3 regions of the Saccharopolyspora taberi genome follow, and region 3 is predicted to be linked to each of the others. Evidence: riboswitches for the same ligand, from Rfam matches in the RefSeq annotation. Region 3 holds a riboswitch; each other region holds the start of a gene.
The links. A riboswitch is a leader RNA that binds a small molecule or an ion and turns the genes downstream of it on or off. The one in region 3 is predicted to bind cobalamin.
Positions count from the first base shown of each region.

Region 1: linked by a shared signal. The riboswitch ahead of ABD691_RS06270 (magnesium chelatase ATPase subunit I) and the one ahead of ABD691_RS17470 (Rossmann-like domain-containing protein) in region 3 are both predicted to bind cobalamin.
Region 2: linked by a shared signal. The riboswitch ahead of ABD691_RS32855 (HoxN/HupN/NixA family nickel/cobalt transporter) and the one ahead of ABD691_RS17470 (Rossmann-like domain-containing protein) in region 3 are both predicted to bind cobalamin.

Region 1 is NZ_BAAAUX010000005.1:342,632-348,633, forward strand. It holds gene ABD691_RS06240 (S1 family peptidase) at 1-138, shown strand, start outside; gene ABD691_RS06245 (LysR family transcriptional regulator) at 186-1,097, opposite strand; partial or broken gene ABD691_RS06250 (MFS transporter) at 1,224-2,231, shown strand; gene ABD691_RS06255 (LysE family translocator) at 2,352-2,981, opposite strand; gene ABD691_RS06260 (S1 family peptidase) at 3,307-4,080, shown strand; gene ABD691_RS06265 (GNAT family N-acetyltransferase) at 4,154-4,621, shown strand; cobalamin riboswitch at 4,660-4,844, shown strand; partial or broken gene ABD691_RS06270 (magnesium chelatase ATPase subunit I) at 4,882-6,002, shown strand, end outside.
Region 2 is NZ_BAAAUX010000044.1:10,969-16,970, reverse strand. It holds gene ABD691_RS32865 (cobalamin biosynthesis protein) at 1-1,126, shown strand, start outside; gene ABD691_RS32860 (DUF1876 domain-containing protein) at 1,185-1,454, opposite strand; cobalamin riboswitch at 1,628-1,756, shown strand; gene ABD691_RS32855 (HoxN/HupN/NixA family nickel/cobalt transporter) at 2,112-3,086, shown strand; gene cobA (uroporphyrinogen-III C-methyltransferase) at 3,172-4,386, shown strand; gene ABD691_RS32845 (cell division protein SepF) at 4,428-4,649, shown strand; gene cobN (cobaltochelatase subunit CobN) at 4,752-6,002, opposite strand, start outside.
Region 3 is NZ_BAAAUX010000014.1:689,831-695,832, reverse strand. It holds gene ABD691_RS17485 (ABC transporter substrate-binding protein) at 1-643, opposite strand, end outside; gene ABD691_RS17480 (MFS transporter) at 862-2,112, opposite strand; gene ABD691_RS17475 (PLP-dependent cysteine synthase family protein) at 2,109-3,188, opposite strand; gene ABD691_RS17470 (Rossmann-like domain-containing protein) at 3,185-3,994, opposite strand; cobalamin riboswitch at 4,242-4,411, opposite strand; gene ABD691_RS17465 (maleylpyruvate isomerase family mycothiol-dependent enzyme) at 4,475-5,302, opposite strand; gene ABD691_RS17460 (class I adenylate-forming enzyme family protein) at 5,345-6,002, opposite strand, start outside.

The sequences.
Region 1 (6,002 bases), on a different contig from region 3:
GGCGGACCGCTCGTCGCGGGCGACAAGCTGATCGGGATCGTCTCGTGGGGCAACGGCTGTGCGCGGCCGGGCAACCCCGGTGTCTACACCAGGGTCGCGACCTTCCACGACGACATCCAGGCGCAGCTGGGCGGCTGACCACCAGGCGTTCGACGGGGCCGGGGCGTGCGGGCGCCCCGGCCCCGTCATGTCCGGGGGACCAACCCCAGCTCGGGCCCGAGCTCGCGGGACAGCTTGGTCGCGACGCTGCGCATCAGCCGCACCTCGGGTCTGCGGTCGCCGGTGCGGGTGGCCAGCACGCTCTGGTCCCAGGGGGCGTCGACCACCGGCACGAACGCCGTGCCCGGCCAGGGGTAGTAGCGGGTGAAGGACGCGAGGCTGGACCCCGCGCCGCGACCGAGCGCGGCGCTGGTGAGCACGTCGTGCGGGGTGAGGGCGGTGTCCGGGATCCGCCTCGGCGCCTCGCCGCCGCGCGCCGCGGCGAAGTAGAGGTAGTCGGTGAACGAGCGCGGGGTGTGCTCGGGCATGCTCAGGAACGGCAGGTCGAGGATGTCGGCCAGCCGGACACCGGGCGCCTCGGCCACCGGCCAGGAGTCGGGGACGACGACGACCCGCTGCTCGGTGGTCAGCACGTCGACCGTGATCCGCTCGTCGACCGGGGCGGGCCGGACGAACGCGACGTCCACCCGGTCCTCCAGCAGCGCCGACTCGCCCTCGCTGAAGTCGAGGGTGACCACCGCGATCCGCAGGTCCGGCCGGGCGCGCCGCAGCGCGCGCATCGACGCCGGGGTCAGCTCCGCCGAGCCGTGGCCCATGATCCCGACCCGGAAGGGCCGGTCGTCGACCCGCAGGTCGGCCAGGTCCGCGGCGGCCGCGTTGGCCGTGTCGATCAGCACCCTCGCGTGCTTGACCAGCCGTTCGCCCGCTGGCGTCAGCTCCACCGGCGCGCGGGTCAGCAGGGTGCTCCCGAGCTGCCGTTCGAGCTGCTGGACGTGGCCGGTCACCGCGGCGCGGGACAGGTAAAGCCGCGCGGCGGCCCGGCCGAAGTGCTTCTCCTCGGCCACGGCGAGGAAGGAGGCCAACCGCCGCAGATCCATGCGCTCAAGCGTAATTCGCGAGGGCACCTCGGCCGGTGTAAGGCCGCACACCCACGAAGGGAGCAGCGTTCACGTTTTCCGAACGAGGGGTGCGTCCGCGTCCGGCGCTGCCGTGGACTGGCGGACATGAAAAGTTCTTGGTTCCGCGCGGCCTTCCTGCTGACCGCCGCGGGCTGGGGCGCGAACCAGTTCTCCTCGCTGCTCACCGCCTACGGCATCCACCTCGGCCTGTCGCCGACGACCGTCACCAGCCTGTTCGCCGTCTACGTCGCCGGGCTGCTGCCCGGGCTCCTGCTGGGCGGCCCGGTCGCGGACCGGCTGGGCCGCAGGCCCGTCGCGTTCGGGGCGATCGGGATCAGCGCGGTCGGCACCGCCGCGCTCATGCTCGGCCCGGCCGGCACGCCGTGGCTGTTCGCGGGACGGCTGCTGACCGGGCTGAGCACGGGCGCGGCGCTGGCGGCCGGGAGCGCGTGGGTCAAGGAGCTCTCGGCCGACCTGGGAAGCGGCGCGCGGCGCGCGGGACTGCTGCTCTCGGCGGGGTTCAGCGCGAGCGGTCTGGTCTCGGCGGCCATCGCGCAGTGGCTGCCGCATCCGATGGTCACCGCTTACATCCCGCACCTCGTGCTGTGCGCGGGTGCGTTCGCGCTCGCCGCGAGCGTCCCGGAGACCAGGCCGGTCCCCGTCGCGTCCGCGCCGCGCGCCAGCGGGATCCGGGACCCGCGGTTCCGGTGGCTGGTCGTCCCGGTCGCGCCGTGGGTGTTCCTGGCGCCGTCCGTCGGTTTCGGCGTGCTGCCCGGCCTGGTCGACGGCGGGCTGACCGGTTTCGAAACGATCTACGCCGGAATCGCCACCGCCGTGACGCCGGGCAGCGGGCTGCTGACGCAGCCGCTCGCCCGCAGGCTCGCCGCGCGCCGCGCCACCGCGCCCGCTGTCGCGGGCCTGCTGACGGTGGCCGCGGGCCTGGCCCTGGCGGTCCCGGCCGTCCTGGGATCCGCACCGGTGACCGCGCTGGCGGCCGACCTCCTGCTCGGCGGCGGGTACGGGATGCTCGTGACCTACTGCCTCACCGAGGTCGGCCGGATCGCGCCGCCCTCGCGGCTGGCCTGGCTGACCGCCGTGTTCTGGGTGCTGGCCTACGTGGGCTTCTGCGCGCCGTTCGCGTTCGCGCTGCTGACCGGGATCGCGTCGCCGCCGGTGATCCTGGCGGTGACCGCGGCGCTCGCGCTGCTCACCTGCGCCCTGGTCGCGGGCCGGTCAGCTCGCGACCAGGCCGACGGAGATCGTCAGGAACGCCGCCGCGCTGATCATGTCCAGCGACTTGGCGAACCTCGGGTGCCGCAGCCGGTCGGCGATGCGCGCGGCGGCGAGCACGATGGTCAGCTCCCACCCGGCGGCCAGCACCAGGAAGACGACCGCGAGCCCGATCAGCTGCACGGCGGGGTCGGCCGCTGACCCCACGAACTGCGGCAGGAAGGCCAGGCTGAACAGCAGCATCTTCGGGTTGGTGATGTTGCTCAGGAAGCCCCGGACGAAGGGGTTGGCGGTATCGGCGGGCCCGGTCGCGGCCAGCCCGCCCGCCGCGGACTCCTTCCTGGTCAGCCACAGCCCGCGCAGGATCGTCGCGGCGAGGTAGACCAGGTACGCCGCGCCGATCCACTTCAGCACCGACAGCACCGCGGGCTGCCGGGTGATCAGCGCGCCGAGGCCGGAGATCACGGCCGCGACCTGGACGATGCTCGCGCTGTGGATCCCGGCGAGCGTGAGCAGCCCCGGGCGCACCCCCGAGCGCAGGGAGGTGCGCAGCAGGAGGAACGCGTCGACGCCGGGCGTGAGGATCACGATCGCGCTGGCGAGCAGGAAGGCGGGCATCGGGGTCAGGTCCATGAGCGTGCGGTCCTTCCTGCTCGGGGCGTGCGGCGTCGACCGGCGCGGCACGGCCGGGTGTCACTTGATCGGGCGTATCTCGGCAGGCGCTGGGCGCAGGCCAGCGGTCCCGAGGCCGTGGGGCGTCGGGACCGAATGGTTCCGGGGCGGATGAGCGACGGTGCGACTCAGCGGTGAGCCGCAAATTTTCCCGCCGCAATCCATCTTAACGAAATATTTTCCCGCTCGCCTGTGAGTTGTGCCTCCTGATGTTCCGGTGATCAGGTCGCTACGGTGTGCCGTTGGCATGGCCCGGGAGATGTGGAGGCTGGACGTGGAGCACGGAATGCAGCGGGCGCTTCTGGTGGCGGGCGCGGTGACCGCGCTGGCAGGCGCGCACCCGGTGGCCGCGGCGGACGCGCCCGAGCCGCGCGTGCTCGGCGGATCGGCCACGACCCCGGCCGACGCCCCGTGGATCGTGGCGCTGACCGACGACGCGGGCAACCAGTTCTGCGGCGGAGCGCTGATCAGCCCGGTCAAGGTGGTCACCGCCGCGCACTGCGCGGTCGACCCGATCACCGGGGCGCGGCGGTCGCCGCGGGAGCTGCGCGCGGTCACCGGCCGGGTGGATCTGAGGACCCAGGAGGGCACGGTCAGCGAGGTCGAGCGGGCGTGGGTGCACCCGCAGTACCGCGGCTTCGCGCGCGGCCACGACGTCGCGGTGCTCACGCTGCGCGCGCCCGTGCAGCAGCAGCCGGTCGAGCTGGTCGCGCCGGACGACGCCGCGCGGTACCAGCCGGGAACGGTCGGCCGGGTCTACGGCTGGGGCCAGACCGCGGAGTCCGGGGAGCGGTCGCAGGTGCTCCAGTCGGTCGAGGTCCCGGTGAACACCGACGAGGACTGCGGGCGCGCCTACGGCGACTTCGACGCGAAGTCGATGTTCTGCGCCGGAGCCCCCGAGGGCGGCCGGGACGCCTGCACCGGCGACTCCGGCGGGCCGTTCGTGGTCGACGGCAGGCTGACCGGGGTGGTGTCGTTCGGCACCGGCTGCGGGCGGCCGGACGCGCCCGGGGTCTACACCCGGCTGTCCGGGTTCGCCGGGGAGATCGCCGGGGCCTGACCGACGTGGCGTCGGCAACTCCGGGCCTGCGGGAATTCCGTGGTCACCACCGGTGTGTGATATCCAGGTAAGGGTGACCCTCCAACCTCTCGCGACCTCCGTGCACCGCGCCTACACCGCGGATCTCGACGCCGAAGACTTCTACCGGATGCTGCGGTTGCGGGTCGACGTGTTCGTGGTCGAGCAGGCGTGCGCCTACCCCGAACTCGACGGTCGTGATCTGGAGGATTCCACCAGGCACTTCTGGATCGACTCCGCCGACGGTTACGTGCTCGGCTACCTGCGGCTGCTGGAGGATCCGGACGGCACCCTGCGGATCGGCCGGGTCTGCACCGCCCGGGCCGCCCGCGGCCTCGGGCTCGCGCGCAAGCTGATGCGCGCCGCGGTGGCCGAGATCGGCCGCGCGCCTTCGGTGCTCTCCGCGCAGACCTACGCGCTGGACTTCTACCGCTCCTTCGGATTCGCCGAGACCGGCGAGGAGTACCTGGAGGACGGCATCCCGCACGTCGACATGCGCCGCGATCCCGCCGCCGCCAAGTAGTGTCCCTCGTTACTGCGCGCCGCCACCCGTGATCGTCGTCTGCGACGATGCACGGTGGTCCACAAGCAAGAGGTGCGTCAGGAAGCCGGTGCGAGTCCGGCACGGTCGGCGCCACTGTGACCGGGGAGCGGACCTCCCCCGCGAGCCACCGGGGTGACCTGGGAAGGCCGGAGGGACCGCGGCGAGCCGGGAGTCAGGACACTGCCGCCTCTTGTTCCCACCACCCGGGGCGTCCGAGACCCGAGGAAGGAACTGCTGGCATGACAGCTGCGCGCTATCCGTTCTCCGCCGTGGTCGGCCACGATGACCTGCGGCTGGCGCTGCTGCTCAACGCGGTGCACCCGCGCATCGGCGGGGTGCTGGTGCGGGGCGAGAAGGGCACCGCGAAATCGACGATCGTGCGCGCGCTGGCGGCGTTGCTGCCCGAGCTGGAGGTCGTGCCGGACTGCCGGTTCGGCTGCGCCCCGCTCGATGCCGACCCGCGGTGCCCCGACGGTCCGCATGACGGCGAGCGCCCGCTGCTGCGGCCCGCGCAGCTCGTCGAGCTGCCGGTGGGCGCGACCGAGGACCGCCTGGTCGGGTCGCTGGACCTGGAGCGGGCGCTGGCCGACGGGGTCCGCGCCTACCAGCCCGGCCTGCTCGCGGCGGCGCACCGCGGGGTGCTCTACGTCGACGAGGTGAACCTGCTGCACGACCACCTGGTCGACCTGCTGCTGGACGCCTCGGCGATGGGGCGCGCGCACGTCGAGCGCGAGGGCGTCTCGGTGTCGCACGCGGCGTCGTTCCTGCTGGTGGGAACCATGAACCCGGAGGAGGGCGAGCTGCGCCCGCAGCTGCTCGACCGGTTCGGCCTCACCGTGCACGTCGCGGCATCGCGCGACGTCGACACCCGGACCGAGGTCGTCCGGCGCAGGCTCGCGTTCGAGGCGGACCCCGCCGGTTTCGCGCGGAAGTGGGAAGCCGAGGACGCCGCGCTCGCCGAGCGGATCGTCGCTGCCCGCGAGCGGGTGGAGGCGGTCGCGCTGCCCGACTCCGAGCTGCGCCGGATCTCCGCGCTGTGCGCCGCGTTCGAGGTCGACGGCATGCGCGCGGACCTCGTGGTGGCCCGGACCGCGGTCGCGCACGCCGCGTGGCGCGGCGCCGACGAAGTTGCCGAGGCCGACGTGGAGGCGGCGGCGCGGCTGGCGCTGCCGCACCGGCGGCGCCGTGACCCGTTCGACGAGCCGGGCGTGGAGGAGGAGCAGCTCCAGCAGGCGTTGTCGGAGGCGGCGGAGCACGCCGACGGCGGTGACGAGGAGCCGGACGGCGGCGGCGAGGCCGGCGAGGAGCCGGACGGCGATGAGGGGCCCGGCGGAGCCGGGAGGGGGCCGGACGACGACGG
Region 2 (6,002 bases), on a different contig from region 3:
CGCGGGCGAGGCGGTGCGGGTGATCGCGCCGCTGCTGCGCGACCGGCAGACCGACCCGGGCGTGGTGTGCGTCGACGAGCAGCTGCGGTTCGCGATCGCGCTGGACGGCGGGCACGACGCCGGGGCCAACGCGCTGGCCGAGCAGGTGGCCGACGTGCTCGGCTGCACCCCGGTCGTCACGACGGTCCCCGGCGGCGGCAGCAGCTCGCCGTGGGACGAGGTCGTCGACCTGCTCGACGCCACTGTGGACGGTGACATCGCGGCGTGCGGCGCGGCGGTCCTCGACGGCGAGCGGGTGCTGGTGGTGAACCCGCACGGATTCCCGTTGCCCGCGCTGCCGGACAACGTCGGCACCGATGTTGACCGGCCACTGTGGACGGTGGTGGTCGACGACCGGCTGCCCGGCGAGGAGGACTCGGAGCGCACCGTCCGGCTGGTCCCGCGCACCCTGGTCGTCGGTGTCGGCTCGCGGCGCGGTGTCGCCCGCAGCGAGGTGACCGAGCTGGTCGCGCGGCTGGCCCGCGACCACGACCTGGACCTGCGCGCGGTGCGCGCGTTCGCGACCGTGGACGACAAGGCCGACGAGCACGGGGTCGTCGAAGCGGTGCAGGACCTCGGGTTCTGGCACGCCGCCGAAGCCGGGGACGAGCTGCCGCTGCTGCGCTACCCGGCGGCGGAGCTGGCGGGGGTGGAGGTGCCGAACCCGAGCGACGCGGTGGCGGCGCACACCGGGACGCCGAGCGTGGCCGAGGCCGCCGCGTTGCGCGCGGCGGGCGAACTCGGGCCCGCGGAACTGGTCGTCGGCAAGATCACCGGGGAGAACGTGGTGGTGGCCGCGGCCCGCACCCGGCCCCGGGGCAGGCTCGCGGCGATCACCCTGGGCCCGGCCCCGGACCTGCGCACCCCGCGCGCCGAGGCGGAACTCCGCCGGGCCGCGGTCGTGGTCGACCCGGACCACCGGATCGACGAGGTCCGCCACCTCCTCCGCCCGGGCACGGACGTCCGGCCGGGAACCCCGGAGGACGCGGTGTCCCTGGCCCTGAAAGGCAACGCGGTCGCCCTGCTGGGCGAACTCACCACCGCCGCCGACCTGGACCTGATCCAGGTCCCCGGCATTTCCGGCTGAATGGTGGCGGCGCGGGCGCCTGAGGTTCCGCCGCCCGCGCCGCCGAGCAGAACGAACCTCACGCGGGCAGATGAACCTTGCGGTGCATGCGCTCGCCTATGTCGTGTGCGGCCGTATCAAGCAGCTTGTGGGCCAGCTCGAACAGCGCCCTGGCCACCGCGATCTCGTCCCCGATCTGCGGGACGTCCGGGTCGTCCGGGTGGCGGCGGGCGGTGCCGTGCCCGTGCAGCGCCTGGCCGTCGCCGGTGGTCATCCCGACGTCGCAGGTCGTCTTCGCGCCGGCCTCGACCACCTGCAGGTTCAAGTTGATCGTCCGAGTCTCGTTCATGGTCGCCTCCTCGGTCCGCGCGCATGACCAGCATGCGCTGGTCAGCGGCCCAGCGAAAGGGCTGCTGGGACCAGGATGGGCGTGCTCGCGGCGGTCGGCGATGCCGATCACAGAACGGTCGCGGTCGATTGACCCGGGTCGCCGGGCAGGTCAGGATACGACGGCCTGCGGCGGAGGAACCCGGTGCGAATCCGGGACGGTCCCGCCACTGTGACCGGGGAGCGGTCCCGAAGTGCACCGCCACGGCCCGCGAGGGCTGGAAGGCTCGGGAGACCCGCCGTGATCCGGGAGTCAGGAGACTCGTCGCCGGCCCCGCGCCGCGCCCGCGGCGCGCGGTAGGAGCCCCAGGGCGGAGAACCCAGGAGATCCATGCCTGCGAACGATCGCGCACGGGAAACCGATCAGGTGCGGGAAACCCCGCACGCAGCTGAAACCGATCATGGGCCGGGGACCGGTCACGGAGCGGGAGCCCCGCATCCAGCCGAAACCGATCATGGACCGGATGCCGGTCACGGGCCTGGAACCGGTCACAGGCCGAAAACCGATCGCGCACCGGAAACCCCGCACCCAGCCGAAACCGATCACGGACCGGAAAACGATCACGCACCAAATCCCCGCCACGCGTGGGGAACTGTCGAACGCCGGAAGGCGGCGTGGGTGCTGGCGGGGGTCGGCGCGCTGCACCTGATCGGCTGGAGCGCCTACCTGCTCCACCAGGAGGCGTTCACCGCCGCTGGCGGGCTGGCCGCCGCCGGGACCACCGCCTACCTGCTCGGCCTGCGGCACGGCTTCGACGCCGACCACGTCGCGGTGATCGACGACGCGACCCGGCTGCTCATGCAGCGCGGCAGGCGGCCGGTGTCGACCGGCATGTGGTTCGCGCTCGGGCACGCCAGCGTGGTGATGTTCCTGGCGTTCGCGGTGGCGTTCGTCGCCGGACCGGCCGCGCAGTCGTGGGCTGAGCAGGCCGGGCTGCAGACCTCGCTCGTCGTCGACGTGGTGGTCGTGCTCGTGCTCGGCGCCCTCGCCGTGCTGAACGCGCTGGTCCTGCGCGACGCCGTGCGGCTGCTTCGGCGGGCCCGCGGCGGCGGGGTCGGCGAGGAGGAGATCGAGCTGGTGCTGGGGCGGCGCGGGTTGATGGCCCGGCTGCTGCGAGGCCGGATGCGGGCGCTGGTCGGCCGGTCGTGGCACCTGTTCGTCATCGGACTGCTGTTCGGGCTCGGCATGCAGACCGCGACCGAGATCACGGTGCTGGCGATGGTCGCGCCGAACCAGCAGCTGTCCGCGGTCGCGGTGCTGAGCCTGCCGCTGCTGTTCGCCGCCGGGATGTGCACAGTGGACAGCGTGGACGGGATGCTGATGTCCCGCGCCTACACCTGGTCGCTGGCCCGGCCGCTGCGCAGGCTGTCGGTCAACGTGACCACCACGGCGCTGACCGTGGTGCTCGCGGCCGTGGTCGCGCTGGTGGTGCTGGCCGGGTTGCTCGACGAGCTCGGGGTGTCGCCGCTGGGCCCGGTGGCGGCGCTGGGCGACCACTTCGAACTGCTCGGCTATCTGACGCTGGCCGCGTTCATGGCAGTATGGGGCGGCGCCGCGCTCTGGTGGCGGTTGCGCCCGCCTGACCAGCGCTGATCAGGCCAGCGGGCCACAACGTGGTGGCCCGCTCCCACTCTCTGGGTCCGGCCCTGCCGGGCGAAGCACAACACGGATTGCGGACATGACTGAGAACCACTACTTCGCAGGACTCGACCTCGCCGGGAAGCGGGTGGTCGTGGTCGGTGCAGGCACCGTCGCGCAGCGGCGGGTTCCCCGCCTGATCAAGGCGGGTGCGCGGGTCGAGGTCATCGCACCGGAGGCGACCCCGGCGGTGGAGGCCATGGCCGACGCGGGGGAGCTGACCTGGCACCGGCGCGCCTACGCCGACGGCGACCTCGACGGCGCGTGGTACGTGGTGGCCTGCGCGACCGGCAACGAGGTCAACGCCGAGGTCGCGGCCGAGGCCGAGCGCCGCCGGGTGTTCTGCGTCCGCGCCGACATCGCTTCGCTCGGCACGGCGGTCACGCCGGCCGTCGCCGAGCACGGCGGGCTGCTGCTCGGCGTGCTCGCCGGCGGCGACCACCGCCGCTCGGCAGCGGTGCGCGACGCGCTCGTCGAGGCGCTGCGCACCGGCGCGGTCGACGAGCGGGTGGAGCGGCCCGCGCCCGGGGTGGCGCTGGTCGGCGGCGGACCGCGCGACCCGGACCTGATCACCGTCCGCGGTCGCCAGCTGCTGGCCAGGGCGGACGTGGTGATCACCGACCGGCTGGCCCCGCGCGAGCTGCTGGAGGAGCTGGGCCCGCACGTGGAGGTCGTGGACGCCTCGAAGATCCCCTACGGCCGGGCGGCCAACCAGGACGTCATCAACTCGCTGCTGATCGAGCACGCGAAGGCGGGCAAGTTCGTGGTGCGGCTCAAGGGCGGCGACCCGTACGTGTTCGGGCGCGGTTACGAGGAACTGCTCGCGTGCGTGGAGGCCGGGGTCGCGGTGACCACCGTCCCGGGCATCACGAGCGCCTTCGCCGCCCCGGCGGCCGGGGACGTGCCGGTGACCCACCGCGGGGTGGCGCACGAGGTGGTCGTCGTGTCCGGGCACGTCGGCCCGCACGACGAGCAGTCGCTGGTCGACTGGCCTGCGCTGGCGCGGCTGCGCGGCACGCTGGTGCTGATGATGGCGGTCAAGCGGATCGGTGAGTTCGCCGAGGTGCTCATCGAGCACGGGCGCGACCCGAAGTCGCCGGTCGCGGTGGTGCAGGAGGGCACCACGCACGGGCAGCGCACGCTGCGCAGCACGCTCGACGCCGTCGCGGCAGCGGTGCGGGACGAGGACGTGAGCCCGCCCGCGGTGATCGTCATCGGCCCGGTCGCCGACCTCGCCCCGGAACCGAGGCGCTGACCAGCGCTTGACTTCCCGCGTGCCCCGGCGAAACTGAAGCAGTGGTCAAGACACTGCACCCGCAGAGCTACGACGACGTCTACTACGTCGGGGACTACTTCCGCCAGGGCAACGCGGTCGTCATGGACCTGACCGCCCTGTCCAACGCCGAGGCGGTGCAGCTCGTCGACTTCGCGGCCGGCCTGGTCGTGGCGAAGAACGGCGACCTGGACCGCATCGCGCCGAAAGTCTTCCTGCTGCGCCCCGCCGGCGTTTTGCATTAGGGGTTGTTTTGCTCTTTGAAGCGGCGCAGCCGGTTGGCCCACCTACGCCGCTCGCACCGCCACCCGCGCCGCTGAGCAAGGTGAGTCTGTGGACCAATCCTCTCACCGGTCCTCCAGATCCCCCTCGGTCTCCAGGTAGACCTCCTGCAACGCCTGAAGCGTCTCCGGGTTCGGCTCCGCCCACATCTTCCGGTTCGCGGCCTCCAGCAGCCGCTCGGTGATGCCGTGCAGCGCCCACGGGTTGGACTCGTCGAGGAACTTCCGGTTCTCCTCGTCCAGCACGTAGGTCTCGGCGAGCTTCTCGTACATCCAGTCGCCGACCACGCCCGTCGTCGCGTCGTAGCCGAACAGGTAGTCCACGGTCGCCGCCAGCTCGAAGGCGCCCTTGTACCCGTGCCGCCGCATCGCCGACAGCCAGCGCGGGTTGACCACGCGGGCGCGGAACACCCGGGAGGTCTCCTCGGTCAGCGACCGGGTGCGGATCGAGTCCGGCCGGGTGCTGTCGCCGATGTAGGCCGCCGGGGCCCTGCCGGTCAGCGCCCGGACCGTGGCGATCATGCCGCCGTGGTACTGGAAGTAGTCGTCGGAGTCGGCGATGTCGTGCTCGCGGGTGTCGGTGTTCTTGGCCGCCACCGAGATCCGCTTGTACGCGGTCTCCATGTCCCCGCGCGCCGGGGCACCGTCGAGGTCGCGGCCGTAGGCGAAGCCGCCCCACACCGCGTAGACCTCGGCCAGGTCGCGGTCGTCGCGCCAGTTGCGGCTGTCGATCAGCGGCAGCAGCCCGGCACCGTAGGCGCCCGGCTTCGAGCCGAAGATCCGCATGGTGGCGCGGCGCCGGTCGCCGTGCGAAGCGGTGTCGGCCCGGACGTGGGCGCGGACGAAGTTCTGCTCGTCCGGCTCGTCGAGCTCGGCCACCAGCCGCACCGCGTCGTCGAGCAGCGCGACCACGTGCGGGAAGGCGTCCCGGAAGAACCCGCTGATGCGGACCGTGACGTCGATGCGCGGCCTGCCCAGCTCGTCGAGCGGGATCACCTCCAGGCCGTTGACCCGCCGCGACGCCTCGTCCCAGGTCGGCCGCACGCCCAGCAGCGCCAGCACCTCGGCGATGTCGTCACCCGAGGTCCGCATGGCGCTGGTGCCCCACACCGACAGCCCGACCGAGCGCGGCCAGTCGCCGGTGTCGGCGCGGTAGCGCTCCAGCAGCGAATCGGCGATCGCGTGCCCGGTCTCCCAGGCCAGCCTGCTGGGCACCGCCTTCGGGTCGACCGAGTAGAAGTTGCGGCCGGTCGGCAGCACGTTGATCAGGCCGCGCAGCGGCGAACCGCTCGGCCCCGCCGGGACGTAACCGCCTTC
Region 3 (6,002 bases):
CGGCCCGCACGACGCGCGGGTCGTCGAACGGCGGGCGGTCGACCTTGAGCGCGACGGCCTGCATGGTGCCGTGCGGCGCGGCGAGCAGCCGGGCGCGGTTGTCGCCTCGCAGGAGGCTCGCCGAGTTCGCGCTGACGTCGTGGATGTAGTGCACCTGGCCCGACATCAGCGCGGCCACGCGGGCGCTCTCGTCGTTGATCGGCACGAACTCCAGCTCGGCGGGTGTCGCGGCGCCGGACCAGTGCCCGTCGAACCGGGCGAACACGGCGGGGCGGCCGGGCTGGAACGAGGAGAACCGGAACGGCCCGGAGCCGACCGGCGCCGCGAAATCCCCTGTCCCGGCGGGGATGATCTCGGTCGCGGGCGCGCCCCACGCCGAGGGGAACTCGAAGTCCGGCGCCCGCAGCACGAGCTCCAGCTCGGTGGCCGACCGCGCGCGGCTGGCGGCGAAGTCGACGGCGGCGAACTGCCGCCGGGCGGGCGAAGCCGTGGCGGGGTCGGCGATGCGCCGGTAGCTGTAGAGCACGTCGTCGGCGGTGACCGGCCGGTTGTCGTGGAACCGCGCCTGGCGCAGCCGGACCAGCCACCGGGTGCCGGTGGCGTCGGGTTCCCACGACTCGGCAAGCCGGGGCACCACGCTCATGTCGTCGGCGTAGCCGACCAGCGTGTCGAACAGCGCCTTGGCCCGCGCCTGGTCGACGAACAGCGAGCTCGTGTGCGGGTCGAGCGTTTCCTTGGCTCCCGCGGTCGGGAACGCCACCCGCAGCCGGCCACCCGAGCCGGACGCGCCGCCGCAGGCGGAGGCCGAGGACACCGCGAGCGCGGCCAGCGCGCCCCTGAACAGACTTCTGCGGTCGAGTCTCACGCCGCTTTCCCTTCTGCCGTCGCCGGTTCCCGGATCAGCCACCCGCGTCGTTCCAGCGCCGCGGCCCCGATCCCACCGGCCAGTCCCACCGCGAGCAGCACCAGCCACGGGGCGGGCCCGCCGACGACGTCGAGCAGCGCGCCCGCGAGCCAGCCGACCCCGGCCGCGACCACGCTGGACACCAGGTAGTAGAAGCCGTAGTAGGTGCCGGCCAGCCGTTCGCTGCCCACGATCGGCAGCAGTTCCATCGCGAACGGATTGGTGATGGCCTGGCCGATCGTGAACAGCACAGTCGTGAGCAGCACCGGCAGGCACACCAGTGCGATCCCCGGCCGGTCCGGCTCGCCCGCCGCGATCAGCGGGCCGCTCACGAGAACCGGCACGAACGAGGTCCCCATGCACACCAGCCCGATCGCCACCGACCGGCCCGCGCTCCACCGCTCCCGGCACCACCGCGTGATCCGCACCTGCCCGGCGATGCCGATGGCGGTCGACACCACGAACACCGCGGCGACCGCCTCGCTGAGCCCGGAAACCCGCTGGGCCTCAAGCGGAATCATCAGGTAGAGCTGGTTGTAGAGCGCGAAGTAGGCCGACAGCGCGAGCGTGAACGCCAGGAACCGCCGGTTGGTGACCACCTCGCGCCAGCTGCCCAGGACGCTGCCGCGCTGCGGAGCGCGGTCCTGGCGGGGCAGGACGACGATCTGCGCGACCGTCAGCACGGCGAAGGCGATGCACGCCACCAGCGCGGTCACCCGGAAGTCGACCGCGAGCAGGGCCGCGCCGAGCAGCGGGCCGACGAGCGTGCCCGCGTGCGCGAAGACGTTGAACACCGCGAACGTCTCGGCCCGCCGCTCCCCGGCCTCGTGCATGATGTAGGTGCGCACCGCCGGGTTGAACAGGGCACCGGCCAGACCCGTGAGCACGGCGGCGGTGAACAGCCCGGGCAGCGCGGTGAACACGCCGAACAGCCCGAAGGAAACCACCCGCAGCGCGCAGCCGGTGATGATCATCGGCCGGCAGCCGAGCCGGTCCGCCGCGGTGCCGCCGAGCAGGAACATCCCCTGCTGACTCAGGTTCCGCACCCCGAGCACCAGGCCGATCACCGCGGCGCCGTGGCCGAGCTGGCCGCTCATGTAAGTGGCCAGGAACGGCAGCAGCATGTAGAAGCCGACGTTGATGCCGAACTGGTTGATCACCAGCAGCCGCGACGCGGGCGAGAGCTGCCGGAAGTCCGCGGCCCTCACGTCCGGTCCCCGCAGGTCTCGCAACCGGCTCCGCCGCACGGGTCGGCCACCTCGCGCGTCCTGGTCCAGCCGGAGTCCACTTCGGATGGTGAACTCGCCCGGGGGACCAGGCCGTGGTCGAGGTGATAGGCGTCGTCGAAGATGGTCTGCCAGTACCGGTGCGGGCCGTCCGGGAACACCCCGCACACCAGGTCCGACCCCAGTTCCCGCGCGCACCACGCGGCCACCAGCGCGACCGCGCCGGTGCTCCAGCCGCCGGTGACGAACGAACCCGCGGCGAGCCTGCGGCAGGCGTCGGCGGCTTCGGCCGGGCCGACCCAGTGCACCTCGTCGAAGATCTCGTAGGCGACGTTGCGCGGGTGGATGCTGCTGCCGAGCCCGCGCATCAGCCGCGGCGCGGCGGTCCGGCCGAACACCGTCGAGCCGACCGAGTCCACGCCGACGATCCTGATGTGCGGCCAGCGCTCGCGGACCACCGACGCGATTCCCGCGCTGTGCCCGCCGGTTCCGACGCTGCACACCAGGACGTCCAGCCGCTCGAACTGGCCGATGAGCTCCTTGCCGAGCGCGGCGTACCCGGCCGGGTTGTCGGGGTTGTTGTACTGGTCCGGCCAGTAGGCGCCCGGCCGCCGCGACAGCACCCGCGCCACGCGGTCACGCCGGGCGCGCTGCCATCCGCCGGTGGGGTGGGGCTGCCGCACGATCTCGACCTCGGCGCCGTGCGCCCGCAGCAGGGCGTGCGTCATCCCGTCGAGCTCGCTGTCGGCCACGACCACCACCGGGTGGCCCAGTGCGGACCCGACGCAGGCCAGGCCGATGCCGAGCGTGCCGCTGCTGGATTCCACGACCGTCGCCCCGGGCAGCAGTTCGCCACGCCTGCGCGCTCCCCGGATCAGCGACAGCGCCGCCCTGGCTTTCATCCCGCCGGGGGCGAAACCTTCGAGCTTCGCCCAGAAACCCGGGTGCGGCCGGGGGAGCGGGGCGTCGATCCGCAGGACCGGGGTGTTGCCGACGAGTTCCAGCACGGAACGGCACCTGGGGCCGCCCGCGGTCCAGGAGGTGCTGACGGCGGTCACGGGCGCTCACCGGTTTCCGCCGCGTAGAGGTGGATGTCGGTGCTGTCACCGGTCAGCCAGAAAAACGGGTACGGCTCGGCCGACAGGGCGTGCACGTCCGCGCCGAGCAGTTCGCGCAGTACCGCGCTGCCGGTTTGCGCGAACAGCACCAGCGGCAGCCGCTGCTCGCGGCAGAACGCGGAGATCTCGTCGAAGGTCCCGTTGCCCAGCACCATTCCGGACGCCAGCACCGCCTGCGCCCCGGTCATCGCCTGCCGGTGGTCCGGCACGATCGGCTCGTCCCACTCGGTGCGACCGCCCTTGAGATCGCACGGAACGCACCGTGCGCCGCGCTCGCGCAGGGCGGCCAGCAGCGAGTTCACCACGCCGATCACGGCGACGGTGTCGCCCTCGGCAAGCGGCACGAGCTTCGCGACCTCCCGCGCGCGAGCAGTGGACTTGGCCAGCGACGTCCCGCCAGGGACGCGAACCGTCCTGCTGCCGGGGTGTTCGGTGTGCGGGAGCAGGAATGCGAGATAGGCGTCGAGGACCGCGACCCGCACCGCGGGCTCGGGGTGCTCAAGCAGCTCGGCGACGTTCCTGCCCACCAGATCGCGCACCGCGCCGGGATCGAGCTCGCCCGGTTCCACGGCGCAGGAACCGATCGCGCCGCCGATCCGGAGGCTGAGCACGGAGTTCGCGTAGCCGGAGCTCCGGCCGACGTGGTGTGCACTTTGGACGGTCATGAAGGCGACCGAGGTCCGGACGTGGTCCAGGCGCGCCTCGGCGGGGCGGTCCGGATCGGCCGCGCGCACTCGGTCGGCCACCGCGGTCAGGGCCGAATGCGGCGCAGGACGGGGTGGGGCTGTAGTGGGAAGCAACGGGATTCTCCACGGAATCGGCTTTTTCGAGCAGGACCGGGTTCCACCGCGAGGTGGGTGGATCAGTTCTGCGGTTCCGGTGTGGAGAAGTGCGCCGGACGGGACGGACCGGTCCGGTGGCATGGGACGGCAGCGCTGCGCGCGACGTGGTGCGGCACGTCGAAGTACCTCCTCCGGGGCTCCGCGACCCCGTGCGAATCGGCACGACGACGTCAGTCTCCTGACTCATGGATCTTCGCCGTCCGCGCGCCTTCCCACCGTTTCACCGGCAGTGGCAATCGTGCGCGGGCGGCTCCCCATTCACAGTGGCGGGACCGTGCCGGATTCGCACCGGCTTCCTGGGCGCCGTCGCATGAACTTGTGCGGTGACATTCGCAGTCCGCGCGTCGGGCTGTCAAGCAACCCCGTCGAAGATCACTTCCGCGGTCAGCGCACGATGGCCAGCAGCGAGGTCGCGGCTGCGACCAGCTCTCGGTCGCCCTCGGCGCTCGACCGCTCCCGGGCGGCCTCGACCGGGATGCCGCGGGTGGCCAGCCGCCAGAACGCGTCCTGGTCCATCGTCACCCGCGCGGCCAGGTCGGCGCCGGAGCCCAGCCGCCATCCGCTCGGAGTGCTGACCGCGAGCCAGTCACCACCGGACGGACCGGTGACGGTGAAGCCCACGGCGGTCCCGATCGGCCGGTCCTGGTCGCGGAGCGAGTGCGGCAGAGCCCGCATGAACGTGTCGATGACGGGAGCCATCAGCTCGGGATCCTCGGCGCCGGGGCGTTCGACCGCGTCGCGGATCTGCTGCTGGTGGACCCAGAACTCGGTGTAGTCGCGGGCGATGTCGAGCCAGGCCGGACTGGGGCGGTCGTCGGCCGCCCACGACACGTCGAGATCCGCCGGGGCGTCGAGGTCGCGGGCCGCCCACAGCTCGTCCAGCTGCGGGCCCAGGTGCGCCAGCAGCCCGGTCATGACCGCCGGACTGCACTGCCGGGCGGCGCGGACGAATTCCTCGTTGGTGCGCGCCAGGTACGCGGGCAGCGTCTCGTCGTCGGCGAAGACGGCGCCCCGGTGGCCGTCCCTGCTGCCGGAGAGGCGCCGCAGGTAGTCGTTGAGAACGTGCCCGACGATGTCGTGCACCGTCCACCCTGGACAGACGGTGGGGCAGTCCCAGTCTGCCGAGGGCAGTGCCGAGAGCAGGTCGAGCAGCAGCCCCCGCTCGCGCGGGTACAGCGGCCGGGTGTCGATGGCGGGTCCGAAGCCGGTCATGGCGCGATGGTCGCAGTGCGAAACCCCGGACCGCCACCGGATTCAGCTTCGCCGCAGCTCGTGCTTCCTGATCTTGCCGGTGGCCGTCTTGGGCAGCGCGCCGACGACTTCGAAGTGCTTGGGGACCTTGAACCCGGCGAGGTTCCGCTTGCAGACCGCCCGGAGTTCCTGCGGGTCGACGGTGCGGCCGGGCGCGGCGACCACGAACGCCGTCACCGCCTCGCCCCAGCGGTCGTCGGGCATCCCGATGACGGCGCACTCGGCCACGGACTCGTGCGCGAGCACTGCCCGCTCGACCTCGACCGAGGACACGTTCTCCCCGCCGGTCTTGATCATGTCCTTGGTCCGGTCGGTGAACCAGACGACGCCCTCCTCGTCGAGGTAGCCGACGTCACCGCCGTGGAACCAGCCGTGCGCGAAGGCTTCCGCGTTCGCCCCGGGGTTGTTCCAGTAGCCGTCCATCAGCTGCGGCGTCCGGTAGACGATCTCGCCCTCCTCGCCGGGCGGCAGCAAACCGCCGTCCGGGCCCATGATCCGCACGTCGGTGGTGGCCACCGGCGGGCCCCACGAGTTGTCCTTCTCGCCCTGGTGCTCGGGCCACTGGAGTTCGGACAGCGGCGTGGTCTCGGTCTGCCCGGAGCCCAGGATGACGTCGGCCCGCGGGAACGCCGCCCGGATCGCCTCCAGCCGCTGCGCGGGC